Regions from separate parts of the Subtercola endophyticus genome, predicted to be linked through region 2. Evidence: predicted binding sites of a transcription regulator. Region 2 holds the regulator's gene; each other region holds the start of a gene.
What was found. Region 2 encodes HrcA, which represses chaperone genes, less so after heat shock. Its sites were predicted from a motif close to TTNGCACTCGNNNNNNNCGAGTGCNAA; they were not measured.

Region 1 (10,150 bases), 1.6 Mb from region 2:
GCGGGGGAGGCCTTCGACAAGGTGGCGCGGGTGCTCGGCCTGCCCTACCCGGGCGGTCCGCACATCGATCGGGTCGCCGTGGGAGGCAATCCGAAGGCCATTCGGTTTCCGCGCGGGCTCAGCCAGCCGAAAGACATGGCCGCGCACCGCTACGACTTCTCGTTCTCGGGGCTGAAGACCTCTGTCGCGCGCTGGGTCGAGGCGCGCAGCGATCGGGGCGAAGAGATTCCGCTCGCCGATGTCGCGGCCAGCTTTCGTGAGGCCGTCGCCGACGTGCTCATCACCAAGGCGCTGGCGGCGTGTTCCGACTTCGGGGTGCCACGGCTGCTGTTCGGCGGGGGAGTCGTCGCGAACGCGCGCATCCGGTCGCTGGCCGAAGAACGCGCGGCGCTCGCCGGGGTGACGCTGCGCATTCCGCCGCTTTCGCTCTGCACCGACAACGGGGCGATGATCGCGGCACTCGGCGCGCAGCTGATCATGCGCGGTCACGGGCCATCGACGCTCGATTTCGGGGCGGACTCGACGCTGCCCGTCACGCAGATACAGGCCTGACGTTGACACCTCGTCATTGACACTGCCACTATGGGCACGACCTGAAGGAGCATCACAATGACCAGTCCTGCCCCGTACGGAGCCTCCACCGGCCCCGTCGCACCCCGCACCAATGTGCTCGCCATCGTTTCGCTGGTGGTGTCGATCGTCGGGTTCACCATCATCGGAATCATCCTCGGTTTCGTCGCGCTGAGCCAGATCAAGCGCACGGGCGAGAGCGGTCGCGGCCTGGCGCTCGCGGGCATCATCATCGGATTCGTCGAGCTCGTGCTCGGCATCATCCTCTTCGTTGTGATCATCGCGATTGCGGCGAACTCGGCGACCGTCACCACGTACTGATTCACGGCTCCCTACTGATTCACGGGTCGCTGCGCAAGTGGATGCCCGAAAAAGCCCGTTTCAGTAGGCTCGCCACAGGGAGCAGCACACCGAAGCATCGAAGCGCTCACCCACGTAACGAGGGCGCTCACGCACCGAACTAGCGGAAGGAAGGTCACCATGACCGATCCCAACACACCCACCGGAGACGGAACTCCCGAGCAAGTGCCCCTGGTGGCACCCACACCACCGGCTCCGCCCGCCGCGCCACCGGTCGCGCCCGCTCCGCCCGCGTACACGGCTCCGCCTGTGGCAGCGCCCGCTCCGCCGACGCCGCCTGCCCCGAACTACGGCGCGCCCGCCGCGCCTCAGTACGGTGCCCCGCCCGCCGCACCCGGATACGGCGCGCCCGGATACGGCGCGCCGCAATACGGTGCACCCCCCGCAGGCTATGCAGCACCGGGCACCAGGTCGCCGATTCTCAGCATCATCGGTATGGTCGCGGGCATTCTGGGCCTGCTCATCTCGCTGTTCAGCTGGGGCATCGGCGGTTTCATCTTCTCGGTAGCCGGTGTTGTGCTCGGTTTCATCGGCCGACGCAGAGAGCCGGCGGCCCGCGGATTCTGGCTCACGGCCATCATCACCGGCTTCGCCGGAATTCTGTTGTCGATCATTCTGATCATTCTGTTCGTCGTTTTCATCGTCGTCAGCGCGAATTCTTCGAACAGCTACAGCTACTGATCTGACCACTGACCACTAACACCGGCGAATGGCGCGGCGCTTCGGCTCCGCGCCATTCGCCGTCTCTGCCGATGAATTGTGTCGTGATGTGCCGCTCGGCGCGAGTGGGGCTGACGGATGTCTGCTGCCTCTCGATAGGCTCGATGAAGAGCCAGAGACCGAATACGCAGAAGGAAGGGTCATCATGACCGATCCACAGAGCCCAGCCGCCGAGGGAACCCCCGAGCAGGCGCCTCCAGCGGCCACGGTGCCGCCCGCTGCATCCGACACGCCCCCGGCGCAGCCGGCCCCCGATGTGCCGCCTACCGCCCCGCCCGCGGCACCTCCGGCGCCAACTCCTCCGGTCGCGCCGCCCGCCCCGTCGTACACCGCGCCGGTGGCGCCCGTCGCGCCGGAATACATCGCCCCCGCCACTCCCGCTGCGCCCGAGTACATCGCCCCCGCCGCTCCCGAGTACGCCGCGCCCGCTGCGCCGAGCGCCCCACCGGCTTACGCTCCGCCTGCCGCGCCGCCCGCCTACACGGCCCCTCCGGTGCCGCCCGCCCCGAACTACGCGGCCCCCGCGGCCCCATCGGCGCCCAATTACGGCGCGCCGGCTGCGCCTCCCGCCCCCGGCTACGGGGCCCCGCAGGCGCCCGGCTATGCCGCGCCACAGGCTCCGTACCCCGGCGCCCCGGCCGCACCACCCGCCCCCGGCTACGGCGCCCCGGCCGCGCCTCCCGCCCCCGGCTACGGCGCCCCGCAGGCACCGGGGTACGGAGCGCCCGCCGCGCCCGGCTACGGCGGCCCGCAGTACGGCGCACCGCCGGCCGGCTATGCGGCCCCATCTGCCGCGCGCGCACCCATCCTCAGCATCATCGGAATGGTGGCCGGCATCCTCGGCATTCTGATCTCGATCTTCAGCATCGGCGTCGGCGGGTTCATCTTCTCGATCGCCGCCATCGTGCTCGGCTTCTTCGGCCGCAGCCGAGAGGCGGCCTCGCGCGGCTTCTGGATCACCGCCATCATCACGGGCTTCGCCGGCATCGCAGTGTCGCTCATCTGGTGGATCTTCATCATCATCGCGATCGCGTCGAACGACCGCTACTCATACTGACCGCTCTCACTGACCCGCTCTCACGGGCTGCGCTCGCCGGCCGCTCTGCTCAGGGCAGGCGGTCGGCGAGAATCGCCACGTGACGGCCCTCGGCGCGCGTCACGAAGAGGGTCGCCTGCTCGGGGCCCTGCAGCGCGAGCCTCGGGCGCAGGGCGGCCGGGTCGACATCGACGCCGCGCTTCTTGATCTCGAGGCTGCCGATGCGCCGCGCGCGCAGTTCACGCTTCAGGCTGCTGACGTTGTAGGGGAACACCTCGCGCACGCGGAACGCCGAGGCGAACGGCGTCTCGACCAGCGCGTCGGCGGTGAGATAGGCGATCTGGCTCGACACCAGGTGCGCCCCGATCGTGCGCGCGAGGTCGCCGATCAGCCGCGCCCGAATCACGCTGCCGTCTGGTTCGTAGAGGTACCCGCCGAGCGGGCCCTGCTCGACGTCGTCGCTATCGGCGGCGGCGGTCAATTCGTGGCGCGTGTCGCCTCGAATCACCAGCGCGGCGCGACGGATGCCCGGGCGGGCCACCGAACCGAACCACAGGCCGGTCTCGACGACCTGCCCGTCGACCGAGATCCACTGCGCCTCGCCCGTCTCGGGCAGCAGCGCCCGGTCGAGCCCCGGACCCAGTTTCACACCCGTGGGCCGCGACCGAGCGGCCTCGAACACGAAATCCAGTGACGGGCTGAAGTCGGCGGGATCGGTGAGTCGCGCGGTGTTCGTGTGCCCCGAGGTTCGGCGGGCGGGGTCGAAGTAGAGAGCATCCACACTTTCGAGATCGAACGTCTCGGCGTCACCGTGCACAACCGTCGCCGAGGGGAACGGCGCGAGGTTGTAGGCGGCGATTGCCGCCGTGATCTCATCGCGCTCGACGGCCGTCACCTCGAGGTCGAGGGCGGCGAAGGCGAGTGCGTCAGCACCGATTCCGCAGCCGAGATCGGCGACCCGGGTGAGCCCGGCGGCCTGGAAGCGGCCAGCGTGCGCCGCCGCCACACTCAACCGCGTGGCTTGTTCGAGCCCCGACTCGGTGAAGAGCATCCGCTCGGCGAACGGGCCGAACTTCACCTTCGCTTTGGCGCGCAACCGGGCCTGGGTCATCACCGCGCCGACGAGCGCGGCCGAGTGGCCCTGCTTGCGCAGGTCTGCTACGGAGCGAAGGATGCTCGATCCGTTCGTATACGGCGGCAGCGAGTCGAGCAATCGCAGGCCCTCTGCCGTCATCAGCTGTTCGAGGTCGGTGCGCTGCATGCGGTCAGTCTACGCTGGCACTCAGGTTGACCGACTGCTAACGAAACCCCTAAACTCGAGTTAGCACTCTCAGTGTGAGTGTGCCAAAAATTTGACTTTGAACTGAAGAAAGAAGAGGTCAACAGTGTCGGTCTCCATCAAGCCGCTCGAGGATCGCATCGTTATCAAGCAGGTCGAGGCAGAAACGACCACCGCATCTGGTCTGGTCATTCCTGACACGGCGAAAGAGAAGCCGCAGGAAGGCGTCGTCGAGGCTGTCGGCCCCGGTCGTATCGACGACAACGGCAACCGCGTGCCGCTCGACGTTGCCGTCGGCGACAAGGTGCTGTACTCGAAGTACGGCGGAACCGAGGTCAAGTACGCCGGCGAAGACTACCTGGTGCTTTCGGCTCGCGACGTGCTGGCTGTTATCGTTCGATAGTGAATAGTAGAAGAAGACCCGGGCCCTCGACGCCCGGGTCTCCTTCGGTTAACGCGGCTCCTTCTAACGCAGTGCCCGGCAGCGAGAGCACGAAGATGAGGGGCACGACCGTCGGTGCGCTCTTCGCCATCGGCGCTTATCTCATCTGGGGAATTCTTCCCCTGTACTTTCTGGCTCTCGCCCCCGCTTCGGCCTTCGAGATCGTGGGCTGGCGTGTCGTGTTCTCGCTCGCCTTCTGCATCGTGCTGATCACCGTGACACGGGGCTGGCCGAGCTTGTTCGCGGTGCTGCGGCAGCCCCGACTGGTTCTCACCATGGGCGTCGCCGGCGTGCTGATCTACATCAACTGGCAGACGTACGTACTGGCCACGACCAGCGGACACGTGGTCGAAGCGTCGCTCGGCTACTTCATCAACCCCATCGTCACCATTCTGCTGGGCGTCTTTCTGCTGCACGAGCGACTGCGCCGCATGCAGTGGGTCGCCCTCGGGCTGAGCGGCATCGCTGTGGTGGTGCTCGCTGTGGGATACGGCGCAGTGCCCTGGATCTCGCTCGTGCTCGCCTTTTCGTTCGGGCTCTACGGGCTGCTGAAGAAGCAGGTCGGGCCGCGCATCGACGCGGTGAACGGGCTCACCCTCGAGTCGATGTGGCTGGTGCCGATCGTGGTGGTGCAACTCTGTGTCGTCGGAGCGACCACGGGGCTCACCTTCGGCAATATCAACGGCTGGCACACGACGGCGATGGTGGGCGCGGGTGTCATCACCGCTATTCCGTTGCTGATGTTCGCCGCGGCCGCGAAGCGACTTCCGCTGAGTTCGATGGGCTTCATCCAGTACCTCACCCCGGTGCTGCAGTTCATCATCGGAGTCGTGGTTCTGGGCGAGCCGATGCCGCCGGAACGCCTCGCGGGATTCGCGCTGGTGTGGGTCGCGCTGATCATCCTGTCGGTCGATGTGGTGCGAAACAGCCGTCACACCCGACGCTCAGCTGGATTACAAATTGCTAACGATATTCGCACGGCACACACAGAAAACACACTCGAAACATAGAAACCATAGGTTGGACCCTAATGAACGCGAGGGTGCCTCCGCCCGGGGGCTCCATGCTCGCGAGCACAATGAAAGGGTTCACAGGATGATCAAATCCAAGTATGCCCTCCGGACATCGATTCTGGCCGGAGCAGGCATCATTGCCATCATGCTTTCCGGCTGTGCCTCCGGGGGCAGCTCAACTCCATCTTCTTCGGCGTCTTCGTCGGCGTCGGCCACTGAGACCGACTGCGCGAGCGATGCCACAACGGCCAACAACCTGGTCGTCGGTACCATCCTCCCCATCACCGGTAGCCTCGCTTACCTGAACCCGCCGGAGCAGGCCGGTGTCGGCCTCGCGGTCTCAGACATCAACGCTGCGGGCGGCGTCGATGGCAAGCAGGCTTGTATCCTCCCCACCGACTCGGGTGACTCGACCGACCTCAGCGTCTCGACCGCTTCGGCTCAGAAGCTCATCACGGCCAAGCCGTCGGTGGCCATCGGTGCCGCGTCGTCGAGCGTTTCGCTGAACGTCGTCGACGCGTTCGCTTCGGCCAAGATCACGCAGATCTCGCCGGCGAACACCTCGGCCAAGCTCAGCGGTTACGGTCCGTTCTACTACCGCACCGCTCCGCCGGACTCGGTTCAGGGTTCAGCCCTCGGCTCGCTCATCACGGGTGACGGCAACTCGAAGGTCGCCTTCCTGGTCTTCAACGACTCGTACGGCACCGGTCTTCGTGACTTCACGCAGAAGAGCATCGAGTCTGCAGGCGGCACCGTCGTCTACGGCGCTACCGGCGCCGGCCAGGAGTTCCCTCCCGGCCAGACCACGTTCTCGGCTGAAGTGACCGCGGCGCTTGCCAGCAAGCCCGACGCGATCGTCATCCTGGCGTTCGACGAGACCAAGTCGATCATCCCTGAGCTCGTCGCTCAGGGCTGGAACATGTCCAAGACCTACCTGTCAGACGGCAACACCGCCGACTACAGCAAGGACTTCCAGGCGGGCACCCTCACCGGCGCCCAGGGCACCATCCCCGGTGCTCAGCCGAACGACACGTTCAAGGCTCAGCTCGTCTCCTGGTACAAGGGTGCAGAGAACGCAGACCTCAAGGACTTCTCCTACGCTCCTGAGGCCTACGACGCGACCACCCTCACCGCCCTCGCGGCGCTGAAGGCCAAGTCGAACGTCTCGGCAGACCTGAACAAGGAACTCGCGGCTGTCTCCGGTGCGAACGGCGGCACCAAGTGTGCCTCGTACGCCGAGTGTGCTCCGCTGGTTTCGGCCGGTACCGAGATCCAGTACACGGGTCAGTCGGGCATCGGTCCGTTCAACTCGCACAACGAGCCGTCGAGCGCGTTCATCGGCATCTACAAGTACAACGCCGACAACACCTACACGTTCCAGTCGGCCATCGAAGGCGAGACCTCCTACTAAGGAGTTCGAACCCTCGTAGCACGAGAAGCCCTCGCCCCGTTCATCCGGTGCGGGGGCTTCTTCGTGCCTGCCCGCCACCGCCCCGTCCGGTCGCGCTCCGGCTTCGAGAGCGATGGATGCGGACGAGAGCGACCAGCGGGGCGGTTGCTCTCGTCCGCATCCATCGCTCTCGCGGGAGAGAGCGGGGCGGTGGGGAGCGGGGCGGGGGAGGGAGAGGGCGAGCGCGAAAGGCCCCGCTGCCGGATGAACCGGGGCGGGGCCTTGCGAACGAGCAGGTGGGGCAGCGAGAGCCGCGGGCGGGGAGAGCGGGGCTAGATGGCGCCGGGGGCGTTGTGGCCCGACTCCTCTTCGACGTCTTTGGCGAGGGTGCCGAGGTAGAGCTCGATGACCTTGGGGTCGTCGGCCAGCTCGCGGCCGGTGCCGGTGTAGGCGTTGCGGCCTTGGTCGAGCACGTAGCCGCGGTCGCAGATCTGCAGGCAGCGGCGAGCGTTCTGCTCCACCATGATGATCGACACGCCCGTCTTGTTGATGCGGCGGGTGCGGATGAACGTCTCATCCTGTCGCACAGGGGAGAGGCCGGCGGAGGGCTCGTCGAGCAGCAGCACCGAGGGATCCATCATGAGCGCACGCGCCATGGCGACCGACTGACGCTCACCACCCGAGAGGGAACCCGCGCGCTGCGTGCGGCGGTCACGAAGCACGGGAAAGAGGTCGAAGATGGCCTCGAGGCGCTCCTTGAGCAGCTTGGGGCGCAAGAAGAGCCCCATCTGCAGGTTCTCTTCGATGGTGAGCGACGGAAAGACGTTGTTGTTCTGCGGAACGAACCCCACACCGGCCTGGACGAGCTTGTTGGCCTTGTGGCCGGTGATGTTCTCACCCTTCAGCGTCACCGAGCCTGAGCGCACGTTCACGAGCCCGAAGAGGGCCTTCAGTAGCGTGGACTTGCCGGCGCCGTTCGGGCCGATGATGCCGATCAGTTCGCCGGGGTACACGTCGAGGTTGCAGCCGTTGAGAATGTTGATACCGGGCAGGTAGCCGGCAACCAGATCGGTCGCCTGCATCACCGGAACCCGGGTTTCGGTGCCGCCGGTGGCGGAGAGTGTGTCGGTCATGCTTTGGTCTCACCTTCCGTGAGCTCTTCGTTCTGAACTTCGGCGGCGAGTTCTTCGGCGACCTCATCGGTCAGCAGCGAATCGTCACCGAGATCGGTGTTGTGGTGCGCGCCGAGGTACGCGTCGATGACGGCGGGATCGTCCATGACGGTGCCCGAGGGGCCCTCTGCCACGACCTTGCCCTCGGCCATCACGACCACCCAGTCGGAGATGTGCCGCACCATGTGCATGTCGTGCTCGACGAAGAGCACGGTCATCCCCTCGTCGCGCAGCGCCTGGATGTGCCCCAGCAGCGATTGGGTGAGCGCCGGGTTGACGCCGGCCATGGGCTCATCGAGCATGATCATGACAGGATCGCTCATGAGCGCCCGCGCCATTTCGAGCAGCTTCTTCTGGCCGCCCGACAGGCTGCCGGCCATGTCGTCGCGTTTCTCGAGCAGCTTGAAGCGAGAAAGCAGTTCTTCGGCCTTCGCCGTGATCTCGGCCTCGCGTTTGACCCACAGCGGCTTGATGACCGACACGAACAAGTTCTCGCCGGGCTGGTCTTTGGCGCCCAGGCGCATGTTCTCGATGACCGTGAGCTTCGACAGCGCTTTGGTGAGCTGAAAGGTGCGCACCATGCCCATCTTGGCGACCTTGGTGGCGCCGGTGTTGCCCACGTCGCGACCGTTGAAGGTCGACTTCGCGGCCTCTCCGGCCTTCGGGCCGCCGATGAGCTTGGCGGCCGAGCTGGGCTTGTCGAACCCGGTGATGAGGTTGAAGAAAGTGGTCTTGCCGGCACCGTTGGGGCCGATCAGGGCCGTGATGATTCCGCGCTGCACCTCGAGGTGCTTCACGTCGACCGCCGTCATGCCGCCGAACCGGCGCGTGACGTTGTCGACGGTGAGAATCGGATCGGGTTTCGAGACACCGGGCACCGCCTCGACACCGGAGACGCTTTGTTTCGCCGCCGCACCGGCAGCCGTTATCGTGCTGGTGGTGGTGGGCACGTCACTTGACATCGAAGCTCAGCTCCTTCTTGTTGCCGAGAATACCTTGCGGCCTGAAGATCACCACGAGCATCAACATGACGCCGATGACGATCCAGGCGAACTGTTCGGTCTGCTGGCCGTTCATGATGGCCGAGGGAATGAACTGGTTTGCGATGCCCTGAACGAACAACCGGATGGCGAAGAACACGATGGCGCCGAGCACCGGGCCGAAGACCGTCGCAGCACCACCCAGCAGCAGCGCGGTGAAGATGAAGTAGGTCATCGAGCGCCCCATGCTGTCGGCCTGCAGCGAGGCCGGCAGAATGTAGACGATTCCCGCGATGGCACCGATGACACCACCGAGGATGAGCGCCTGCATCTTGTAGCTGTAGACGTTCTTGCCGAGGGCGCGCACGGCGTCTTCGTCTTCACGGATGCCTCGCAGCACACGACCCCAGGGGCTGCGCATGATCGCCCAGACGAACAGGCACAGCAGGCCGACCACGAACCACGCCGTGGCGATGAACCACCAGCCGTTCGAGCCGGTCAGGTCGTATTTGAAGGGCCCGATGTCGAGGGATCCGCTGCCGAAGAACGACAGATCGGTGAAAGGGCTGCGGTATTCGTTGCCGGTGATGCCGTTCGACCCGCCGGTGAGGTTGGTCAGAAGCGACGATCGCCCGACCATCCGCACGATCTCGGCGGCCGAGAGCGTCACGATGGCCAGGTAATCACCGCGCAGCTTCAGAGTCGGAATACCCAGAATCAGCGCGAAGATCAGAGCGCACACGAGAGCGATGATGATCGCCAAGACGATGGGCAAGCCCGCGATGATCGAGATGGCGAAGCCATATGCCCCGATGAGCATGAACCCGGCCTGACCGAAGTTGAGCAATCCGGTGTAGCCGAAGTGGATGTTCAGGCCGATGGCAGCGATGGCGAGAGCCGCGGTCTGCGGCGAGATCGCCGAGTTCAGAATCGCGTACAGAGTCTGCAGAAGTTGATCCATGAGTGAGCCCTTCTAACCGATGCGCTCTCGGCGCCCGAAGATACCCTGCGGCCTGACCAGCAGCACCAGAATCAGGATGATGAGTGCCGTTGCGTACTTGAAGTCGCCCGGCAGCACGAGGTTCGTCAGCTCGACGACCAGACCGATGATCATGGCGCCGGCGAGAGCACCGAACGCGGTGCCGAGACCACCCAAGGTGATGGCGGCGAACATGAGCAGCAGCAGTT
Region 2 (10,150 bases):
CAGACGGGCTGGTCGCAGTACCCGAGTCGAGCATCCGTGCCGAGGCCGTCACCTCGATCTCGGTGAGTTCGTCGTTTCCGTTGCGCACCATCTCGACCAGCTCTTCGATGAGCCGACGAGCGGACTCGACGTCGGCCGAGGGGCCCTGCAGCGTGATCTCGTTGCCCCGCACGTGCAGCCCGACCGTCGGGTACTGCTTCTCGACCAGGGTCACGAGCCGGTCTTGCGGGCCGAGCAGGCGCACCATGGCGAGCCCGTCGACGTGGATGACCGCGTCGGAGAGCGGGCCGGAGCGCACGCCGGTGCCGGCCGCGGTACCGCGAGCGAGCGAGCCCGCCGAAAAATCAGAACGTGGCAAGGGAACCCTCTTCGCTGCCCGTCGCTCCCGTGCCGTCGGGCCAGGCGAGCACGTGTGCGTGCACGTGGAAGACGGTCTGGCCGGCGCCCTGCCCGGTGTTGAAGATCAGTCTGAAGTCGTTGTCGGCTTGCTCTGCCGCCACGTCGTTCGCGACAGCGATGACCTCGGCCAGCAGTGCGGGATCACCCGCGGCGAGCTCGACGACGTTCGTGTACTGCTGCGTCTTCGGCACGACGAGAATGTGCACCGGAGCCTTCGGAGCGACGTCGGTGAAAGCGATTACCCGATCGGTTTCGGCGACGATGGTGGCCGGAATCTCGCGCGTGACGATGCGGCTGAAGATCGACGGTTCGGTTGAAGCTGACATGTCTTCCATCTTAAGCGGAGCGCCTGACAGGCGACCCGGCAGGCGAGCGCCCGAGCGAGTGCCGCCCGACGCTGTGCGCGAACGTCACCAGCGCTTGAGCAGAATGTTGACCGCCGCGAGCCCCGCCGGCCCGGCCGACGAGGTGCGCAGGATGCCCGGGCCGAGCTTGACCGGCTGGGCGCCCGCCTTCGTGAGATCTTCGAGTTCGCGCTCGGCGATTCCCCCCTCGGGGCCGACCACGAGCACGAGGTCAGGCACCGTCTGGTCGGGATTGCGCACGACACCCTCGCGAGCAAGGTCGCTCTGCACGATGGCGCTCAGGTCCACTCCGCTGAGCGAGAGCTCAGCCGTCGGCTCGAGCACGAGCACCTTCGTGGACTCGGCGAGCGCGAGCAGATCTTTTGTCGTGTGGAGGTCGGCCACCTCTGGCACCCAGGCACGGATCGACTGCTTCGTGGCCTCGCGCACGATGGTGCGCCAGCGCTCGACACCCTTGGCGACCTTGTCGCCGGTCCAGCGCGAAACCGACCGTTCGGCCGCCCACGGAACGACACCGTCGACGCCGAGTTCGGTGGCAGCCTGAATAGCCAGCTCGTCGCGGTCACCCTTGGCGAGCGCCTGCACCAGCCAGATCGAGAGCTCGGGCACAGAAACGTCGAGAACGTGCGTGACAGCGATGCTCAGCACGGTCGACGACACGGCGATCACCGGCCCGCGCACCAGAAGGCCGCGCCCGTCGCCGATCGAGGTCTCTTCGCCGACCCGGATTCGGTTCACTTTGACCGCGTGCTTCTGTTCCTCACCGTGCAACGACACCACGTCGCCCACCTCGTGGGGAGTGTCTCGCAGGTCTTCGCGCAGGTAAAGGGAACTCACGCCCAGAAGCCTATTGGTTCGCGAACGGCTTGCCGGGCATCCACTCGCCCGCTCAGTTCAGAAACCGATCGCGCAGCTTCGAGAACAACCCCTGCTGGAACTGCCCGAGAGTCGGCGACGGGTACTTGTGGGCCGCGGCCAGCTGCTTCACGAGCTCTTTCTGCTTATGGTCGAGCTTCGTGGGCGTCACCACTTGTACGCCGATCTTGAGGTCGCCCCGGCCGCCACCGCGCAGCTTCGTCACACCGCGCGATTTCACCGTGACCACCTCTGAGCTCTGGATGCCCGGCCGAAGTTCGACCTCGACGTCGCCGTCGAGCGCGTTGACGGTCGTGGTGGTGCCGAGCACCGCATCCCACATCTGCACTTCGAGCGTGCAGAGAATGTCGTCGCCGTTGCGGCTGAACACGTCGTGGTGGCGCACCTTCACCTCGAGGTACAGGTCGCCCTGCGGGCCGCCGGCGGGGCCGACTTCACCCTGGCCCGGCATCTGCAGGCGAAGGCCGGTGTCGACCCCGGCGGGGATGTCGACCGGAATGATGCGGCGAGCGCGCACGCGGCCCTGGCCCTGGCAGGTGACGCAGGGCGCGGGGATGATCGTGCCGAAGCCGCGGCAGGTGCCGCACGGTGAGCTGGTCATGACGTTGCCCAGCAGCGAGCGCACGGTGCGGGAGATCTGGCCGGTGCCGTGGCAGATGTCGCAGGTGACCTCGGAGGTTCCAGGCTGGGCACACGAGCCGTTACAGGTCTCGCAGAGGATGGCCGTGTCGACCTCGAGGTCGCGGTGGGTGCCGAAAATGACCTCGCCGAGATCGACCTCGACACGCAAGAGGGCGTCTTGACCGCGTTCGGCGCGGGAGCGGGGGCCGCGCTGGCCGCCCTGCTGGCCGCCGAAGAAGGTCTCGAAGATGTCGCCGAAGCCGCCGAAACCCTGGGCACCGCCACCACCGCCGCCGAAACCGGCCTGGGGGCCGCGATCGTAGCTCTGGCGCTGACCGGGATCGCTCAGAACGTCATAGGCGTGAGTCACGGCCTTGAAGCGCTCTTCGGCATCGGGGCTGGAGTTCACATCGGGGTGCAACTCGCGAGCGAGCCGGCGGTAGGCCTTCTTGATCTCGTCAGGGGTCGCGGTTCGTTCGACACCGAGAACGTCGTAGTGGTCAGCCACGAAGGGCTTCTCCTTTGTTTGTGGTCATGCCGAGCGCGAACTCGTCAGAGTGCGCGTGGACTGGATGGGAGGCGAGCGACGGCGTCAGGATTCGCCGAGACTCTTCGAGAGATAGCGGGCGACCGCGCGAACGGCCGCAATGTTGCTGGAGTAGTCCATGCGGGTCGGGCCGAGCACGCCCAGCCGCGCCAGTGCGCCGCCGGCCGAGCTGTACCCACTGGCGAGAACAGAGGTCTCGGCGAGGCCGAACGAGGCGTTCTCGCGGCCGATCGAAATCGAGATACCGTGCTCGTCGGCCTGCATCTCGCTGAACAGGCGCAACAGCACCACCTGCTCTTCGACCGCCTCGAGAACCGGCAGAATGCTGCCGACAAAATCGCCCTCAGTGCGAACCAGGTTGGCGGCGCCCGCGATGATCAGCTTCTCTTGACGATTGGCAGTGATCTGCTCGGTCAGCGTCGCTGCGATGAGGTCGACCGTTGCGCGGCGCTGCGGAGCGAACTGGTCGGCGAACCCGGAGAGCTTCGCTGCCGCGTCGTCGAGCCCGAGGCCGGAGACGCTCGCGTTGACTCGGGCCCGGGCATCCGCCAAGAACTCGTCGTCGGCCGGCGCGGGCAGTTCTACGATGCGCTGCTCGACGTGGCCGGTGTCGGTGATGACGACGGTCAGCAGACGGGTGGCCGAGAGCGCTACGAGCTCGACGTGCCGCACCTTCGCCTGAGAGAGGGAGGGGTACTGCACGAGCGCGACCTGCTGGGTCAGCTGCGACAACAGGCGAACGGTGCGGGCCAACACGTCGTCGAGGTCGACGGATGACCCCAGGAACGTCTCGATGGCCTGACGCTGCGCGCTCGAGAGCGGCTTGAGGTCGGCGAGGTGGTCGACGAAGAGCCGGTATCCCTTGTCGGTGGGAATGCGGCCCGACGAGGTGTGCGGAGCGACGATGAGCTCTTCTTCTTCGAGCAGGGCCATGTCGTTGCGGATGGTCGCCGCCGAGACACCGAACGAGTGCCGGTCGACGATGGACTTCGAGCCCACCGGTTCGCGGGAGGCGACGTAGTCGCGCACGATGACACGGAGAACCTCGAGGCTGCGTTCAGAGACCACGTTTGCCGCCTTTCTCGTGCCGGATTCTCGCGCGGGAGTTACGCCCGGGTGCTTAGCACTCATGTCTTCAGAGTGCCAATTATATCCCGGCTCGATGGGCGTGGGCCGCGCGGGTAATCAACACGCTGAGCAAAAATCATTGCATGTGCTCTGCGGGGGCATTATCTTGTGCATGAGCATGTTCAGCGTGCCTCGCAGGGCTTGGGGAACGATGCGCACGCGAACATGACGCGCCGGCAAACCGCCGAACCGCTCCGACCGTCTGAAAGGCGATCTCATGTCTGATCCGAACGCTACCCCGCCCTACGAGCCTCCGGCCTATCAGCCGCCGACGGGCTCGGCGCCCGCTGCCGGCGCTCCCCTGTCTGCCGCAGACGACAAGCTGTGGGCGAGCCTGGCCCACTTCGGCAACATCATTCTGCTGATTCCCGCGCTCATCATCTACCTCGTGTTCAAAGACCGTGGCCCGCTGGTGAACCACGAGAGCAAAGAGGCTCTGAACTGGACGATCAACGTCACGGGAGCGATCGTCGTCATCAATATCGTCTCGACGATTCTCGGTTTCATTCCGTTCATCGGCGGCATTCTCGCGCTGTTGTTGAGCCTGGTATGGATCGCGATCTTGATTGTCAACCTGGTCTTCGCCATTATCGGTGGAGTGCGGGTCAATGGCGGCGGCACCTATCGCTATCCGTTCAACTACCGGTGGATCAAGTAATCGAAAGGCAACGATATGTCGAACGTTCCCCCTCCTCCCGCCCAGCCTCCCGTCGGAGGGCCGCCTGTGCCACCACCGCCGGGTCCGCCGGTCCCGCCTCCCGGGCCGCCTGTTCCCCCGCCCGGCGGCTACGCGCCCCAGGCACCGCTGAGCCCGAGCGACCAGCGACTGTGGGCCACGCTCATCCACATCGGTGGCATCATCTTCGGCTTCTTGCCGCCGTTGATCGGCTACCTCGTTCTCAAAGACCGCGGTGAGTTCATTCAAGAGCACACCAAGACCGCTCTGAACTTTCAGCTGACGATTCTCATCGCCTACATCGTGGGCAGCATCCTGAGCATCGTGCTGATCGGTGTGTTCATCTTGATCGCGGCCTGGATCATCGACATCATCTTCAGCATCATCGCCGCTCTGGCTGCGAACAAGGGCGAGCTGTACACGTACCCGAAGTGGTGTGCGATTCAGTTCGTCAAATAAGGCATTCGTTCACGGCCTCGCTCAGGTGAGGCGGCGAACGACCGCGTCGGCCAAGAGCCGCCCGCGCAGGGTCAGCACGATCGACCCGGCGAGGGCGGCTCTTCCGTCGATGAGGCCATCGGCGATCAGTGCCGCCACCTCCCGGCGAGCATCCTCCGACAGCGACGCGATCTCGAGCCCCGAGCGGATGCGCGCGAGCAGCAAGACGCGTTCGAGTTCGCGCGACTCGCCATCAGGCGTCTCCCGCCCGGCCGCCGGCGAGACTCCGGCAAGAATGCGGTCGGCGTAGGCCGCCGGGTGCTTGACGTTCCACCAGCGGGTTCCGCCGACGTGGCTGTGCGCGCCGGGGCCGATTCCCCACCAGTCGTGCCCCTGCCAATAGGCAAGGTTGTGGCGCGAACGGAACTCCGATGTCGGAGTGTCGGGACCCGTGAGCGACCAGTTGCTCACCTCGTACCACTCGTAACCAGAGGCGGCGAGGCGGGCATCCACCAGCTCGTACATGTCGGCCTCGAGGTCGTCGTCGGGCTGCGGGTAGACCCCGGTGCGAATCTGACGGGCGAGCTTGGTGCCCTCTTCGACGATGAGCGCGTAGGCCGAGAGATGGTCGGGCTGCATCGCGAGCGCGGCTTCGACCGACGTACTCCAGTCGGCGAGAGTCTCGCCAGGGGTGCCGTAGATGAGGTCGAGGCTGACCTGGAGCCCGGCGTCGCGGGCCCACGCCACGACCTGGGGCACGCGTTCCGGGTCGTGGGTTCGGTCGAGGGTCTGCAGAACGTGCGGCACCGCTGACTGCATTCCGAAACTGACCCGCGTGAAGCCGGCGGCCGCGAGCTCGGCGAGGTAGCGGGCATCCACCGAGTCGGGGTTCGCCTCGGTGGTGACCTCGGCGCCGGGAGCCAGACCCCAGGCTTCTTCGACCGAGCGCAGCATGCCGATGAGCTGGTGGCTGGGCAGCAGGGTGGGGGTTCCGCCGCCGAAGAAGACGGTCGAGACGGGGCGCTCGGTGACGCCCGACGCGGTGAGAACGTCTGCCGCGAAGGCCACCTCACGCTGGGCCTGGCCAGCGTAGTCGACCTGTTTCGCGCCGCGCAGCTCGGTGGAGGTGTAGGTGTTGAAGTCGCAGTATCCGCAGCGCACGCGGCAGAACGGCACGTGCAGGTACACGCCGAACGGATGCCCGGCGGCGCGTTCGGCCGCGCCCTCGGGAAGCAGGCCGTCGCCGGGTGCGGGGTCGCCCAAGGGCAGCGCGCTACCCACGGGTCAGACCCCGGGCATCCGGTTCGCGAAGCGCGCCGACGACCACGTCAGGCACGTGCCGGCAGGAGCGCGCGCAGGTATTGCTTGGTGGCCTTGCGCTGCTGCCAGCGCCCGATGGGGCTGCCGATGCGGTAGTACCAGGTGCTGGGCTTGGAGAAGCTGCGGATGGTCACCCACACCGAGTCGTCGGCGCGGTGTTCGATCATGAAGCTCTCTTCGCCGATCTCCGGATGCCCGGGCAAGGTGCCATAGGCGAAACCGACACGGTTCTCGTCGCTGGTCACCGAGACCACACGAACCGGGGCGACGAACTTGACGCCGAGAATATGCACGACGAGTTCAGCAGTGACGCCGGGCGCCACGTGCGGCGTGCCGTCTTCGGTGTAGACATGGCTGTCGTCGAGTTCGCGCGGGCCGACCGGGTTGCCATCGGCGTCGTAGACGAGCCCCACGTAGTCGAATTCGCTCGAGGGCGGCAGCTCGATGTTCTCGACGGAGATTCCGCTGCCGCGCTGGATGCCCCAGGTGAGCACCGCCTCGGCGGCGGACTCGAAGCGCTCGATTCCGGAGCCGAGTCGCACGGTCGACTCGAACGGCTTGAAGCCCTTCGGCGGGTAGTACAGCAGGTCGGGCGCTTGGCTCGCGCCGATGGCGGCATAGGTCAGCGCCTGGCCGCTGTGCGTGGCCCGGGTTCTGATCTGTTCGCTTGCCATTGTTGTGCTGCCTACTTCTTGTCTTTCGTTTCGGTGTCGCCGCTGAGAGCTGCGATGAACGCCTCCTGCGGAACCTCGACGCGGCCCACCATCTTCATGCGCTTCTTGCCCTCTTTCTGCTTCTCGAGCAGTTTGCGCTTGCGGGTGATGTCACCGCCGTAACACTTGGCCAGAACGTCTTTGCGCATGGCGCTGATCGACTCACGGGCGATGATACGCGCACCGATGGCGGCCTGGATAGGCACTTCGAACTGCTGGCGCGGAATGAGCTTCTTCAAGCGCTCGGTCATCAGCACGCCGTAGGCGTAGGCCTTGTCTTTGTGCACGATGGCGCTGAACGCGTCGACGGCCTCGCCCTGCAGCAGAATGTCGACCTTCACGAGGTCGGCGACCTGCTCGCCGATGGGCTCGTAGTCGAGGCTCGCGTAGCCCTGCGTGCGGCTCTTCAGGTGGTCGAAGAAGTCGAAGACGATCTCGCCGAGCGGCATCTTGTAGTGCAGTTCGACGCGGTCGGTGCCGACGTACTCCATTCCGTCGAGAGTGCCGCGGCGGCCCTGGCAGAGCTCCATGATGGTGCCGACGTAGTCTTTGGGCGCCAGGATGCTCGCCTTGACCATCGGTTCGCTGACGCTTGCGATCTTTCCACCGGGAAACTCGCTCGGGTTGGTCACCGTGACGGTCTTCTTGTCATCGGTGGTCACCTCGTAGATCACGCTTGGAGCGGTGGCGATGAGGTCGAGACCGAATTCGCGCTCGAGACGCTCGGTGATGATCTCGAGGTGCAGCAGGCCGAGAAAGCCGCAGCGGAAGCCGAAACCGAGCGCCACGGAGGTCTCGGGCTCGTAGACCAGTGCCGCGTCAGAGAGCTTCAGCTTGTCGAGGGCCTCGCGCAGGTTGGGGTAGTCCGAACCGTCGATGGGATACAGGCCCGAGAACACCATCGGCTTGGGCTCGCTGTAGCCCTTCAGCGCGACCGTAGCGGGCTTCTGGAACGTGGTGACGGTGTCGCCGACTTTGCTGAGCCGAACATCCTTCACGCCCGTGATGAGGTAACCCACCTCACCGACCGCCAGGCCCTGGCTCGGGGTGGGCTCGGGGGTCGAGACACCGATCTCGAGCACCTCGTGCGTCGACTTGGTGCTCATCATCATGATCTTCTCGCGCGGCGTGAGCTTGCCGTCGATCATGCGCACGTAGGTGATGACGCCGCGGTACGCGTCGTACACCGAGTCGAAGATCATGGCGCGCGGTGAGGCGTTGATGTCGCCCTGCGGGGCAGGGATGCTCGCCACCACCAGGTCGAGCAGCTCTTCGACGCCCATGCCGGTCTTACCACTGACGCGCAGCACGTCTTCGGGCTTGCCGCCGATGAGACCGGCGAGTTCGGCCGCGTACTTGTCAGGGTCGGCGGCCGGCAGGTCGATCTTGTTGAGCACGGGGATGATCGTGAGGTCGTTGTCGAGCGCGAGGTAGAGGTTGGCGAGCGTCTGGGCCTCGATGCCCTGGGCGGCGTCGACGAGCAGAATGGCTCCCTCGCAGGCGGCGAGCGAACGGCTGACCTCGTAGGTGAAGTCGACGTGACCCGGAGTGTCGATCATGTTCAGCGCGTAGGTCTGGCCGTCGAGGGCCCACGGCATGCGCACGGCTTGGCTCTTGATGGTGATGCCGCGCTCGCGCTCGATATCCATTCGGTCGAGATACTGGGCGCGCATGTCGCGATCGCTCACCACGCCGGTGATCTGCAGCATGCGGTCGGCCAGCGTCGACTTGCCGTGGTCGATGTGCGCGATAATGCAGAAGTTGCGGATGAACGCGGGGTCGGTCGACGCCGGCTGGAGTTCCTGTACTGCTCTGGGGCTCACGCGTTCCTCGTAGTTTTCGGCAATGGTGCCCTCAAGTTTACGAGACTTGTCGCTGACAACGCGCTCGCCGAGGGAATCATGGGCGCGCGGCAGGGGTTTACTGGGGTCATGAGCATCTTTCTGACCGGCGCGACCGGATTTGTCGGATCATCCATTCTTCGTACGCTGCGCGCGCAGGGGCGGGAGGTCACCGCGCTGGTGCGCAACGACGCCAAGGCCGCGGAGGTTTCAGCGCTGGGTGCCAGTGCTGTCATCGGCGAGCTCAGCGACAGCGAACTCATCACGACGCAGGCGCTCGCCAGCGACGGCGTCATTCACGTCGCTTCGCCTGGCGACGCCTCCAGTGCCAGCCTCGACGACGCGTTCGTGACCGCCGTGTTCGCGGGGCTCGAGGGCAGCGACAAGCCGTTCGTGCACACGGGCGGCATCTGGGTGTTCGGCGACGGGGCCGCGATCACCGAAGAGTCACCACAGAACCCGCCCGCGATCACCGCGTGGCGCGCCGAAATCGAGAAGCGTGTGCTGTCTGCTCAGGGGGTGAAGACCACGGTGATCATGCCCGGGATTGTGTACGGGTACGGCAGCGGGATTCCGAACTCAGTGGTCGACGCTCCGCGGGTGGCCGGCGTCGGCGGTGAGGCGCTGAAACTCATCGGATCGGGCGACGAGCACTGGACCACGGTGTACGTCGACGACCTGGCCGCGTTGTACGTGCTGGCGTTCGACCTCGCTCCGGCCGGTTCGGTCTACCTCGGTGTCAACGGGCAGAACCCGACGACGCGTGAACTCGGTTCGGCCGCCTCGTACGCCGCGGGGCTCGACGGGCGCGTGGCGCCGTCGACCGCCGAGGAGGTGCACGCGGTGCTGGGCGTTGCTTTCGGTGACGCGCTGCTACTCGACCAGCAGGCCACGGGCGAGGCAGCACGCGCGGCACTCGGCTGGTCGCCGACCGGGCCGTCGCTCGTCGACGAGCTGCGTACCGGCTCGTACGCGCCGGGGCACTAGCTCTTCGGGGGAGGCGCGGGCAGACGACGGATGCCCGTTTCGATGTCGCGCGGATCGGCGGCGACGCACAGGCGAATCCAGCCCTCGCCATGGCGGCCGAACGCGCTTCCGGGCGCCACGGCCACCCGTTGCTCCAGAAGGAACCGCTCGGCCCACTCGCCGACGTCGCCGTTGGTCGCGTAAGACACATCGACCCACAAGTAGAAGGCGCCAGACGGTTCGAGGTAGTCGATGCCACG
Region 3 (10,150 bases), 1.4 Mb from region 2:
AGCGCTTCTGGCGCGCCGACTCGTCACGCACCCGCGAAACGGGCGGCAGCGGCCTGGGCCTCGCCATCGTCTCGTCGATCATCGCCGCCCACAACGGCACCGTCGAAGCCGTCGAGACGCAAGGTGGCGGCGCGACCTTCCGCGTCACCCTGCCTTTGGCGCAATAACCGCTCAGCGCCCCAACTCGCGCTGCACGGTCCGATCGTGGTGAGGCAGTTACGTCTGTTCTGAGGCCGGTGTAACGACCTCAGAACAGACGGGGCGACCTCACAAAGCCGCAAACGAACTCCGGTCGGCAGCCGAAGCGACGGGCCGAGCCTCCCGAACTACCAGGCTGACGCCGGCCTGGCGGGCCGCCTCGCGGCGCCACGCCACGGCGCGCTCGGTGGCAGCATCACCGCGGCCTGCCGGGTCGACCGACACGATGAATTCGGGCACGAACAAGGCACCCGCCGCCGCGAACGAGCGGTGGGCCGAGCGGATGATCGCCGCACCCCACAGCTCAGGATGAGGCAGTGACGGCGCCACGATGAGGCAGCGCAGCTCGACGGGGTGTACCGACGCGACCGGACCCCACCAGATGGCGCGTGCCACCGGACGAGCGTCGGGATCGTCGTCGACGAACGCGAGCCACGTCCATTCGCGGCGCACGCGACCGGCGGCGAGCTCGATGCCGTACTGCTCGGCATCGACCCACGCGATCGGATCGCGGGTTGAGAGATTGAGTACCGACTGGTCGTCGGCACGTTGAGATACACGGAACACGGGAGACTTCCTCCGAAAGATGTAGCGGAGGCGCTTCCTGGTTCGCGCAGCCTATGCTGCGAACGTACCGTGTGGGGGAAGCGCCGGGATGAGAGTGGGGGTCACTGCGCGAAATGCTGCAGATCGAGTGGCTGCGCGAGTAAACGCTGCTGGCCCTGCCGAAGTCGGCCCTGTTGTGAAAATCATCATCCTGGTTCACCTCCCCATGCATTCGAAGTCTGTGCGGAACGTTCGCCCGCGGTTGCCCACCCTAGCGCGCAAATCAGACAGCGCGCAACCGTTCTTTCGTACTGGCCCGCGATATCGGCGGAATTCGGCGGCCTCGACGGCGAATTCCGTGGCCTGCGGCGCAATCAGGTTGGCGCCACCAGACATGCCGGCATTTTGCCGCACGGGGGGCGGCAAAATAGAAAAGCGGCCGGCCCGAAAGGGCCGACCGCTTTTCGCAGCTAACTCAGAAGTCCATTCCGCCGGTCGGGTCACCCGCGGGAACCGGGTTGCGCTCGGGCTTGTCGGCCACGACGACCTCGGTCGTCAGGAACAGACCGGCGATCGATGCAGCGTTCTGCAGGGCAGAGCGCGTCACCTTCACCGGGTCGTTGATTCCGGCGGCCAGCATGTCGACGTACTCGCCGGTTGCGGCGTTGAGGCCGTGACCGGTGGGCAGGTTGCGCACCTTCTCGGCGACTACACCGGGCTCGAGGCCCGCGTTGACGGCGATCTGCTTGAGCGGAGCGTCGATAGCGACCTTGACGATGTTCGCGCCAGTTGCCTCGTCACCCGTGAGCTCGAGCTTCTCGAACGCGGTCTTGCCGGCCTGGATGAGAGCGACGCCACCACCGGCGACGATGCCCTCTTCGACTGCTGCCTTTGCATTACGCACGGCGTCTTCGATGCGGTGCTTGCGCTCTTTCAGCTCGACCTCGGTCGCAGCGCCGGCCTTGATGACGGCAACGCCACCGGCCAGCTTCGCGAGGCGCTCTTGCAGCTTCTCACGGTCGTAGTCGCTGTCGGTGTTCTCGATCTCGTTGCGGATCTGCTGCACGCGACCGGCGATGAGGTCGGCGTCGCCGGCACCCTCGACGATGGTGGTCTCATCTTTGGTGATGACGACCTTGCGTGCGCGGCCCAGGAGGTCGAGCGTGACGTTCTCGAGCTTGAGGCCGACCTCTTCAGAGATGACCTGGCCGCCGGTGAGAATGGCGATGTCTTGCAGCTGAGCCTTGCGGCGGTCGCCGAAGCCGGGAGCCTTGACGGCGACCGACTTGAAGATGCCACGGATCTTGTTGACGACGAGCGTGGCGAGTGCTTCGCCATCGACGTCTTCAGCGATGATCAGCAGCTGCTTGTTGGCCTGGATGACCTTGTCGACGATGGGCAGCAGGTCTTTGATCTGCGAAACCTTCGAGTTGACGATCAAGATGTAGGGGTCTTCGAAGACGGCCTCTTGACGGTCGGGGTCGGTCACGAAGTACTGCGACAGGTAACCCTTGTCGAAGCGCATACCCTCGGTGAGCTCGAGCTCGGTACCGAACGTGTTCGACTCCTCGACGGTGACGACACCCTCTTTACCGACCTTGTCGATCGCCTCGGCGATCAGCGCGCCGATCTCGGGGTCACCAGCAGAAATCGAGGCGGTCGCCGCGATCTCTTCTTTGGTCTCGATCTCTTTAGCGTTGTTGACGAGCTCGGCGATGACGGCTGCAACAGCCTTCTCGATGCCCTTCTTCAGGCTGATCGGGTCGGCGCCGGCTGCAACGTTGCGCAGACCTTCGCGAACCAGAGCCTGAGCCAGAACGGTAGCCGTCGTGGTTCCGTCGCCAGCGACGTCATCGGTCTTCTTCGCGACCTCTTTGACCAGCTCAGCGCCGATTTTCTCATAGGGGTCGTCGAGTTCGATCTCTTTGGCGATCGACACACCATCGTTCGTGATGGTGGGCGCGCCCCACTTCTTCTCGAGTACGACGTTACGGCCGCGCGGGCCGAGTGTCACCTTGACCGCGTCGGCCAAAATGTTGAGTCCACGCTCGAGGCCGCGTCTGGCCTCTTCGTCGAAAGCAATAATCTTTGCCATGTGTGTTTCTCGTCCCTCCCGGGCGTCATGAAAGATTCATAAAGGTTTAGCACTCAGATGGTCCGAGTGCTAAGACCAATACTGGCACTCACATGGTGAGAGTGCAAGTAACGCCCAGGCGACGAGAAGGATGTTCGGGGTTATGCCAAACGAACGGACTCCGCCTGCGGGCCCTTCGACCCGGTGCCGACCTCGAAGATGACCTGCTGGCCCTCTTCGAGAACCTTGTACCCACCCATGTCGATGGCTGAGTAATGAACGAAAACGTCCTGCCCGCCACCTTCTACCGTGATAAAGCCGTAGCCTTTTTCAGCGTTGAACCACTTGACGGTTCCGTTCGCCATTGTTACTCCCAATTACTGTGTTACGTGCCCGTCGCTTCGATTGAAGTGACCCGTTTTTCTAGTAAAACGGTGCGGCTCGGCAAAACAGGGTGGTGTGACCACAATTCAACAAGAATTAAACAAACCGGAAATACTCAGGCTGAAATCGGCACGATTCTGCTCGAGCCGGGGCCGAATCAGCCGGCAGGGTCGACGTAGTCCGTGCCGAGCACAGCGGTGAGTGTGGCGCCCTGAAACTGGTCGGAAAGCGAGATGGAAATTCCTCCCAGCGCGGCTGCCAAGCCCTTCGCTGCACCCTCGCTCGCCGCATCGGAGTAGTACACCGTCGAGGTCGTGATGTCGGAGGTACTTGCATTGGCCTCGGCCCCCACCGTCCATCCGGCTGCGGTGGCCCGATCGCCGGCTCGCGTGGCCAGACCGCTCGTGGTCGTGCCGTTCAGAATCGTCACCGTCGCGGCGGGATCGGTGGTCGGCTCGACCGTGGGCACCGGAGTCGCGCTGTCGCTCGACGCCGCACTCGACCCGCCGCCGATAGCACTCGTGAACTGATTGCTGTTGTCGACCGCGAAGAGCCCGACCACGCCAAGGCCCACGAGCACACCAGTGGCCAGCGCGGCCCAGGCGAACGTGATCCAGCCGCGCCCGCGCCGCTTCGGGCCGCGGTGGGCGCCGCGACGAGCGAGATCGGTGGGCACGCGATCAAACGAGTCTCGTTGTTGTGTTGCCATAGAAGAGGAGGGGCCGTTCTGGTTCGCTTATTCGCCACGCGGCAGCAGACGGGCAGCGCGCGCTGCCAGTCGGGTATCTCTCAGCCGCCTGAGTCGTTTGATGAGCATCGGGTCGAAAGCGAGCGCCGCCGGGTCGTCGATGAGTCGATTTAGAATCTGGTAGTAGCGGGTGGCCGAAAGGCCGAACTCGGCGCGAACCGCCTGCTCTTTCAACCCGGCGTGCTGCCACCAGCCGCGCTCGAATTCGAGCACGCGGCGATCACGATCGTCGAGTGCGGGGGCCTCGGTGTGGGCTTGGGGTTCTGCCTTCGCCACACTGTTCCCTTCGCCCGAACTCGCTCGCACAGACCAGCGGCGGCGCGCCGCGGTGTGCATCATTCTAGGGTGGGGCGCCTTGGTGTCAGGTGAATGCCACGGCAGAGCGGTACATCGAACGGTGCGGGATGCCCGCTTCGACGAATTCGTCACCCAGGGTTTCGAAACCGAACCCGGTGTACAGCGGAACGATATAACTCTGCGCGTGCAACAGCATGGGCAGATGCCCGTACTGCTCTATGACGCTCTGGATCAGCTTCTGCGCGAGCCCCCGGCCGCGGTACTCGGCGTCGACGACGACGCGGCCGATGAGGTGCCGGGCATCCAATTGCTCGGGTTCGTCGTCTTCGATGACCCGCAGGTACGCAACGATGCGGTTGCCGTCGGTGCGGTTTCCGTCGGCGATGAAGAAGTGAACGGTCGTAGGCTCTCTGTCACGGTCATCCAGTTCTTCTTCGTCGACTTTCTGTTCGACGTAGAAGACGTTCGTGCGCAGGCGGAGAAATGCGTAGAGCTCGTCGGTTGTGAGTTCGCTCCACGACTTCTGAATGATGGAATTGTCAGGCACGGGGGCCAGTTTACTGTGATGATAGATGGCGATCCGAGCGCTGCAGTTCGACTGAGCACGCACCGATTCCGGGGCGAATAGAAGAGGCAAAATGACGTACGACGTATCCAAGAGCGACGCCGAGTGGCGAGACGAACTCAGCCGCCAGGAGTATGCCGTGCTGCGCGAGGCCGCTACCGAGCGCCCGTGGACGGGTGAGCTGCTCGACGAGAAGCGCGAGGGCGTCTACCGCTGCAAGGCGTGTGGGCAGGAGCTTTTTCGCAGCGACACCAAGTTCGACTCGCACTGCGGCTGGCCAAGCTTCTACGCTCCGAAAGAGTCTGACGCGGTCGAGCTGATCGAAGACCGCAGCCTCGGCATGCTGCGCACCGAGGTGCGCTGCTCGAACTGCGGTTCGCACCTGGGTCACCTCTTCGACGACGCTCCCCAGACCCCCACGGGCGACCGGTTCTGCATGAACTCGGTGTCGTTGTCGTTCGACGAGACGGCCTGAGCCAGCGGGGTGTCGGCCTACGACAGTCTCTTACGGAGGCGCTCTCTCTCGAAGGTGGGGCCCACAGCCCCTTCGCACCTCGAGCTCCTGCGTTTCGTCGATGCGGCGGGTACCGTCGCCGATCACAGCTCACTGCACCCGTGGCGCTTCATCTCGCTACGCGGCGAGCAGCGTGACCGGCTGGGTGAGGCGTTCGCCGAGGCGGATGGCGGCGATGTGGTCAAGTACATCTCGAAGGCCCGCCGGGCTCCCCTGCTGATCGCCGCTGTCGTATCGACGCGGCCGAGCAGCAAGATCGCCGACTGGGAGCAGGAGGCGGTCGCCGCGGGCGTGACCCACAACCTCTCGTTGCTGCTCGACGAAGCCGGCTGGGGCGTGATGTGGCGTACCGGTCATCTGACACGTACGGAACCGGTGCGCCGCATGCACCGACTGGCGCCGAACGAGCAGCTGCTCGGCTGGCTGTACGTGGGCGACGCTCCCGGTGGTCCGCGCGAGCTTCGGCGTAAGCGCGTGAACCCGTCGGATCACCTGAGCGAGCTGTAGTGGGCGACGGGCAAGCCGAACCTGCTGGCGTGACATCCGGCGCTGCGGTCGTGCGCCGGGCGGGCATCCGGCAGCTCGACGAGGCAGCGGCGCTGTTCGACTCGTATCGGCAGTTCTACGGTTACCCCGCCGACGCCGCGGCAGCGCGCGACTACCTCGAGGCGCGCCTGAAGGCGGGCGAATCGGTCGTGCTGCTCGCCTACCTCGACGACACCGAGGGCGCGGTCGGGTTCAGCCAGCTGTACCCGTCGTTCTGCTCGCTCGACCTCGCGCCGATCTTCGTGCTGTACGACCTGTTCGTCGCCCCGCGGGCACGCCGCCGGGGCGTAGCGCAGTCCCTGCTGACCGCCGCCGGCGCGCACGGCCGGAAGACGGGCGCCTCTCGCCTCGAACTGTCGACCGCGCTCGACAACACGCCGGCTCAGACGCTTTACGAATCACTCGGGTGGATGCCCGACAGCACCTATCGGCACTACGAGCTGCCGCTGCGCTAGCGGTCAGGGGCTGACTCGGCGGTCGGCTCGGCGTTCAGTGGCGAGCGTGCAGCCCGAGCGGGTTGACCGGGTCTGGCGAGAGCCTGGCCGAAGCGTCGATGAACTCGTGCACGTGCTCGGCTACGTACAGCGACGCCTCGGAGAGCGTCGGTGTGGAGGTTACCCAGACCCTAAGGCCGCTCTCGTCGCAGCCGTGCGTGTAGACCCCGAAGAGGATGAGCGGGCCGTCGCTGTAGCGACGGATCCAGCTGAGGCAGCGCCCGTCGTGCGCCAGAAACCACACATCGTCGCTCCACGGAGTGGGTGCGTAGACGACGTGCGGCTGCGTCTGGCCGAGGTCTGCGGTGGTACCGATTGGGGTGCTCACGGCATCAGGATATGTCGAACCCCTGACAAAACGCCGCACGATCGCGGGTGAGCGTTAGAGGATGTCGCAAAACGGCAGCATTCTGGCGGTGGTCGCGCTCTCCGGGCATCCGGTGCCGAGGCGTGCCTCGCGACCACGACCGCGTCAGTCGAGCTGCAGGCGCATGTGCTTCAGATCGAGCCAGCGCTCGAACTTGTAACCGACCTGTTTGATGTCGCCGCAGTCTTCGAAGCCGAGGCGTTCGTGCAACCGGATCGAGCCCGCGTTACCCGCCTCGATCGCCGCGATCATGACGTGAAAGCTCGCCTCCGACGCGCGCGCGATGAGCTCGATCATGAGCGCCTCGCCGAAGCCCTGCCCCGTGCGGTCATGGCGCACATAGACCGAGTTCTCGACCGTGTGCCGGTAACCCTCTTTGGCACGCCACGGGCCGTAGGTGGCGTAGCCGACGACGTCGTCTCCGTCGTCGCCCTCCGCCGCCACCAGCGCGAGCTGACCGGCGCTGCGGTGCGCATCGAGCCACGCCCGGCGTTCGCTGAGGGTGGCAAGCGTGTCAGTCCAAATGGCGGTCGAATGCTCGATGTTGTAGTTGTGAATCGCGAGCAACTGGGGCAGATCGGCGTCGGCGGCCTCACGGATCAGCATGCAGACTCCCCTCCTCGAGTGTTCACCCTCAGTCTAGGAGTCGAGCATCCACGCCCGTGAGCCGCGGCCGTCAGCCGCGCCGGTCAGCCACGCCGGTCAGTCGCCGAGGTCGAGCGAGGCGACCGCCGCGAGTATGGCCGCGAGCGCCACGTCGGGGTGCGAGACCATCGACACGTGTGAGGCGGCGACCTCGGTGATGGTGGCATTCGCACGCTCGGCCATGCTGCGCTGCGTGGCCGGCGGAATCACGCGGTCTTCGGTGCCGACGACCGCCCAGCTCGGGATGCTCTTCCAGGCCGCAATCGCAGACGGAGTGGTGTTGGCACCCAGCGTGATGGGCCGCTGGCTCGCCACGATGAGCCAGCGATCGGCTTCCGAAAGGTCTTGCGCGAAGGAGTTGTGCACCGTGTCGGGCTTCAAGAACGCCTCGGCGTCGCCCTCGGGTGCGCCCGGGTAGCCTGCGATGTCGAGCACAGCCGTCGGGTCGGGTACGTCGAGCGCAGAGCCCGATCCGCCGAGAATCTGAAAGACGGTCTCACCGATCTCGGGGATGAACGCGTCGACGTAAACCAGAGCGCGCACGTCTCCGCCCTCCGAGCCGGCGTTCGTGACGACCACGCCGCCGTAGGAGTGCCCAACGAGCACAACCGGGCCCGAGGTGCGCTGGGCGAGGAACGAGGCGACGTAGGCGGCATCGCTCGCAACACCGTGCAGCAGGTTCGGCGGCGTCAGCACCGTGAAGCCCTGAGCCTGTAGCTCTTTCGAGACGGCGTTCCAGCTCGAGCCGTCGGCCCAGGCTCCGTGCACCAAGACGATGGTGGGTTTGGTCATGGTTGTACCCCTTCAAGACTCGTGATCTGCGATTGTGATCGTGCTTGTGATCCGGTTACGTCCGAGTGAGAGCGCGCTCACCTGCCCGCAGCATACGCCCGGCGGCCCGGCGCGCGATAGGTTCGATTCATGCGACTTGGGGTTCTCGACATCGGTTCGAATACTGTTCATCTGCTGTTGGTCGATGCGCACCCGGGGGCCGCCCCCGTGGCGTTCGGTTCGCACAAGCGGGCGCTGCAGTTGGTGGCCTATCTCGACGCCGACGGAGCCATCTCTGAGGAGGGGCAGCGCGAACTGCTCGACTTCATCGGCGAGGCCGCAGACTTCGCCCGCACCAACAACGCAGAAGATCTGCTCGCCTTCGCCACCTCGGCCATTCGGGAGTCGGCCAACGGCGACGCGGTGCTGGCGCGGGTGTATGCCGAAACCGGCATACGACTCGAAGAGCTCAGTGGCCCCGACGAGGCGGCATCCACTTTTCTCGCGGTGCGGCGGTGGTACGGCTGGGGCGCGGGCAACATTCTCAACCTCGACATCGGCGGCGGCTCGTTCGAGCTCGCCATGGGTACCGACGAGCATCCGGAGCTCGCACTCTCGGTGCCGTTGGGGGCCGGGCGTCTCACCTGGGACCATCTGCAGGCCGACCCGCCGACCGCCAAGAGTGTGAAGGCCACCCGCAAGTACATCAGGTCGATGCTCGAGGAGCCGATCGCCGCCTTCGCCGAACTCGACCCTGCCAACGTGGTCGCCGCGACCTCGAAGTCTTTTCGATCGCTGGCGCGCATCACCGGCGCGGCGCCCCGCGCCGCCGGGCCCTACGTCAAACGCGAACTGCGGCTCGCCGACCTGCGCCTGTGGTCGTCGCGGCTCGCGGCGATGTCGTCGGCCGATCGCACCGACCTGCCTGGTGTCTCGGATGTTCGTGCCAAACAGCTGCTCGCAGCCGCGCTCGTGGCAGAAGAGGCCATGGCCGGCCTCGGTATCGACGCCGCCCAGATCTGCCCCTGGGCCCTTCGGGAGGGCCTCATCTTGCGCCGCTTCGATCACCTGCAGGGGGCGTAGCGGTATCGGGCCGCGCCTCCTCAGCGCGGTGTGACCCCACCTCCCCGTGCGGCCGGGCAGCTAGTGCCGCGCCCAACCTTCGCATCAGCAGCGTTCGGAGGTCGAATTGGCCACGAGGGCCTGATCGCACTTGCTGCCAGAGCCGAACATCTCGAGCAGAGCGGCACCGCCGGCCCAATGACTCGGGCGTGTTCCGAAGCGACAGAGCCACCGCGCGAGTTCGGCCGCACGAAGCTCGCTGATGCGTTTCTCGAATCGCAGCAGACGGAGCAACTCGGCGATCTGTTCGGCGTCGGTGAAGACCATCCGTTCGGCCACCGAGTGCAACGAGACGGAATTCAGCGGCCGACTGACGGCATGACGAATGGTCTCGGCGGCCAGCCCGACGAAGTCACCCGCTTCGGCGCCATCGCGGCGGTGCAACCCCTCGTCTTCGAGCAGCGGATCGAACGGATTCGGCAAAGGCTCGACGCCCTGCGGTGCCCACAGTGCGGGGCGGCTCGTCGGCCGCCAACGCCGGTTCACGAGAGGGGCGAAGAGCCGCCCTTGCTGTCGGGGGTGAGTGATGTGTCCATATGAACGTCTTTCGCGGCAGACGTGGGCCATCGTCGGGCCGATGCGGGTTGCAGCAGCGGGAGGAGAGCCAGCTTAGCGAAACCGGGTCGAGTCGTGCGAAAACAGCGGAGAATTCGCTAGGGCGGGCACCTATCCGCCTTACCCCCGTGAATTCGCCGCCGTTTTGTCCGTCCCGGTCAGCTGCCGTCGGGATAGCCGCCGCGGTGGGTGACCAGCGGAAAACGCGGCAGGTGGGCGAAGGGATCGGCACGCACGGCGCTCGTGTGGGCGGCGAACGGAATGCTGGCGCGCCAGGCAGCGAGGGGCGGCGCCAGGGCAGCGGCGAGCGGTGCGGGGCCGACG

Region 1: a site for HrcA is predicted at 3,962-3,988, ahead of groES (co-chaperone GroES). Genes of this name have one in related genera too.
Region 3: a site for HrcA is predicted at 2,886-2,912, ahead of groL (chaperonin GroEL). Genes of this name have one in related genera too.

What each region holds. Positions count from the first base shown of each region.
Region 1 is NZ_CP087997.1:151,674-161,823, forward strand. Features, by position in the region: gene tsaD (tRNA (adenosine(37)-N6)-threonylcarbamoyltransferase complex transferase subunit TsaD) at 1-552, shown strand, start outside; gene LQ955_RS00770 (DUF4190 domain-containing protein) at 610-891, shown strand; gene LQ955_RS00775 (hypothetical protein) at 1,051-1,611, shown strand; gene LQ955_RS00780 (DUF4190 domain-containing protein) at 1,796-2,707, shown strand; gene LQ955_RS00785 (class I SAM-dependent methyltransferase) at 2,757-3,947, opposite strand; gene groES (co-chaperone GroES) at 4,072-4,368, shown strand; gene rarD (EamA family transporter RarD) at 4,464-5,417, shown strand; gene LQ955_RS00800 (ABC transporter substrate-binding protein) at 5,503-6,831, shown strand; gene LQ955_RS00805 (ABC transporter ATP-binding protein) at 7,143-7,943, opposite strand; gene LQ955_RS00810 (ABC transporter ATP-binding protein) at 7,940-8,944, opposite strand; gene LQ955_RS00815 (branched-chain amino acid ABC transporter permease) at 8,934-9,923, opposite strand; gene LQ955_RS00820 (branched-chain amino acid ABC transporter permease) at 9,936-10,150, opposite strand, start outside.
Region 2 is NZ_CP087997.1:1,789,391-1,799,540, forward strand. Features, by position in the region: gene LQ955_RS08415 (PhoH family protein) at 1-247, opposite strand, end outside; gene LQ955_RS08420 (histidine triad nucleotide-binding protein) at 345-725, opposite strand; gene LQ955_RS08425 (16S rRNA (uracil(1498)-N(3))-methyltransferase) at 810-1,601, opposite strand; gene dnaJ (molecular chaperone DnaJ) at 1,654-2,769, opposite strand; gene hrcA (heat-inducible transcriptional repressor HrcA) at 2,854-3,876, opposite strand; gene LQ955_RS08440 (DUF4870 domain-containing protein) at 4,154-4,594, shown strand; gene LQ955_RS08445 (DUF4870 domain-containing protein) at 4,610-5,071, shown strand; gene hemW (radical SAM family heme chaperone HemW) at 5,093-6,331, opposite strand; gene LQ955_RS08455 (DUF1990 family protein) at 6,379-7,044, opposite strand; gene lepA (translation elongation factor 4) at 7,056-8,906, opposite strand; gene LQ955_RS08465 (NAD-dependent epimerase/dehydratase family protein) at 9,015-9,911, shown strand; gene LQ955_RS08470 (pyridoxal phosphate-dependent aminotransferase) at 9,908-10,150, opposite strand, start outside.
Region 3 is NZ_CP087997.1:376,358-386,507, reverse strand. Features, by position in the region: gene LQ955_RS02035 (ATP-binding protein) at 1-167, shown strand, start outside; gene LQ955_RS02030 (hypothetical protein) at 268-765, opposite strand; gene groL (chaperonin GroEL) at 1,220-2,839, opposite strand; gene LQ955_RS02020 (cold-shock protein) at 2,980-3,183, opposite strand; gene LQ955_RS02015 (LytR C-terminal domain-containing protein) at 3,360-3,878, opposite strand; gene LQ955_RS02010 (DUF3263 domain-containing protein) at 3,939-4,226, opposite strand; gene LQ955_RS02005 (GNAT family N-acetyltransferase) at 4,312-4,794, opposite strand; gene msrB (peptide-methionine (R)-S-oxide reductase MsrB) at 4,886-5,287, shown strand; gene LQ955_RS01995 (nitroreductase family protein) at 5,297-5,833, shown strand; gene LQ955_RS01990 (GNAT family N-acetyltransferase) at 5,863-6,327, shown strand; gene LQ955_RS01985 (hypothetical protein) at 6,362-6,694, opposite strand; gene LQ955_RS01980 (GNAT family N-acetyltransferase) at 6,839-7,339, opposite strand; gene LQ955_RS01975 (alpha/beta fold hydrolase) at 7,436-8,170, opposite strand; gene LQ955_RS01970 (Ppx/GppA phosphatase family protein) at 8,300-9,232, shown strand; gene LQ955_RS01965 (hypothetical protein) at 9,317-9,757, opposite strand; gene LQ955_RS01960 (MarR family winged helix-turn-helix transcriptional regulator) at 9,985-10,150, opposite strand, start outside.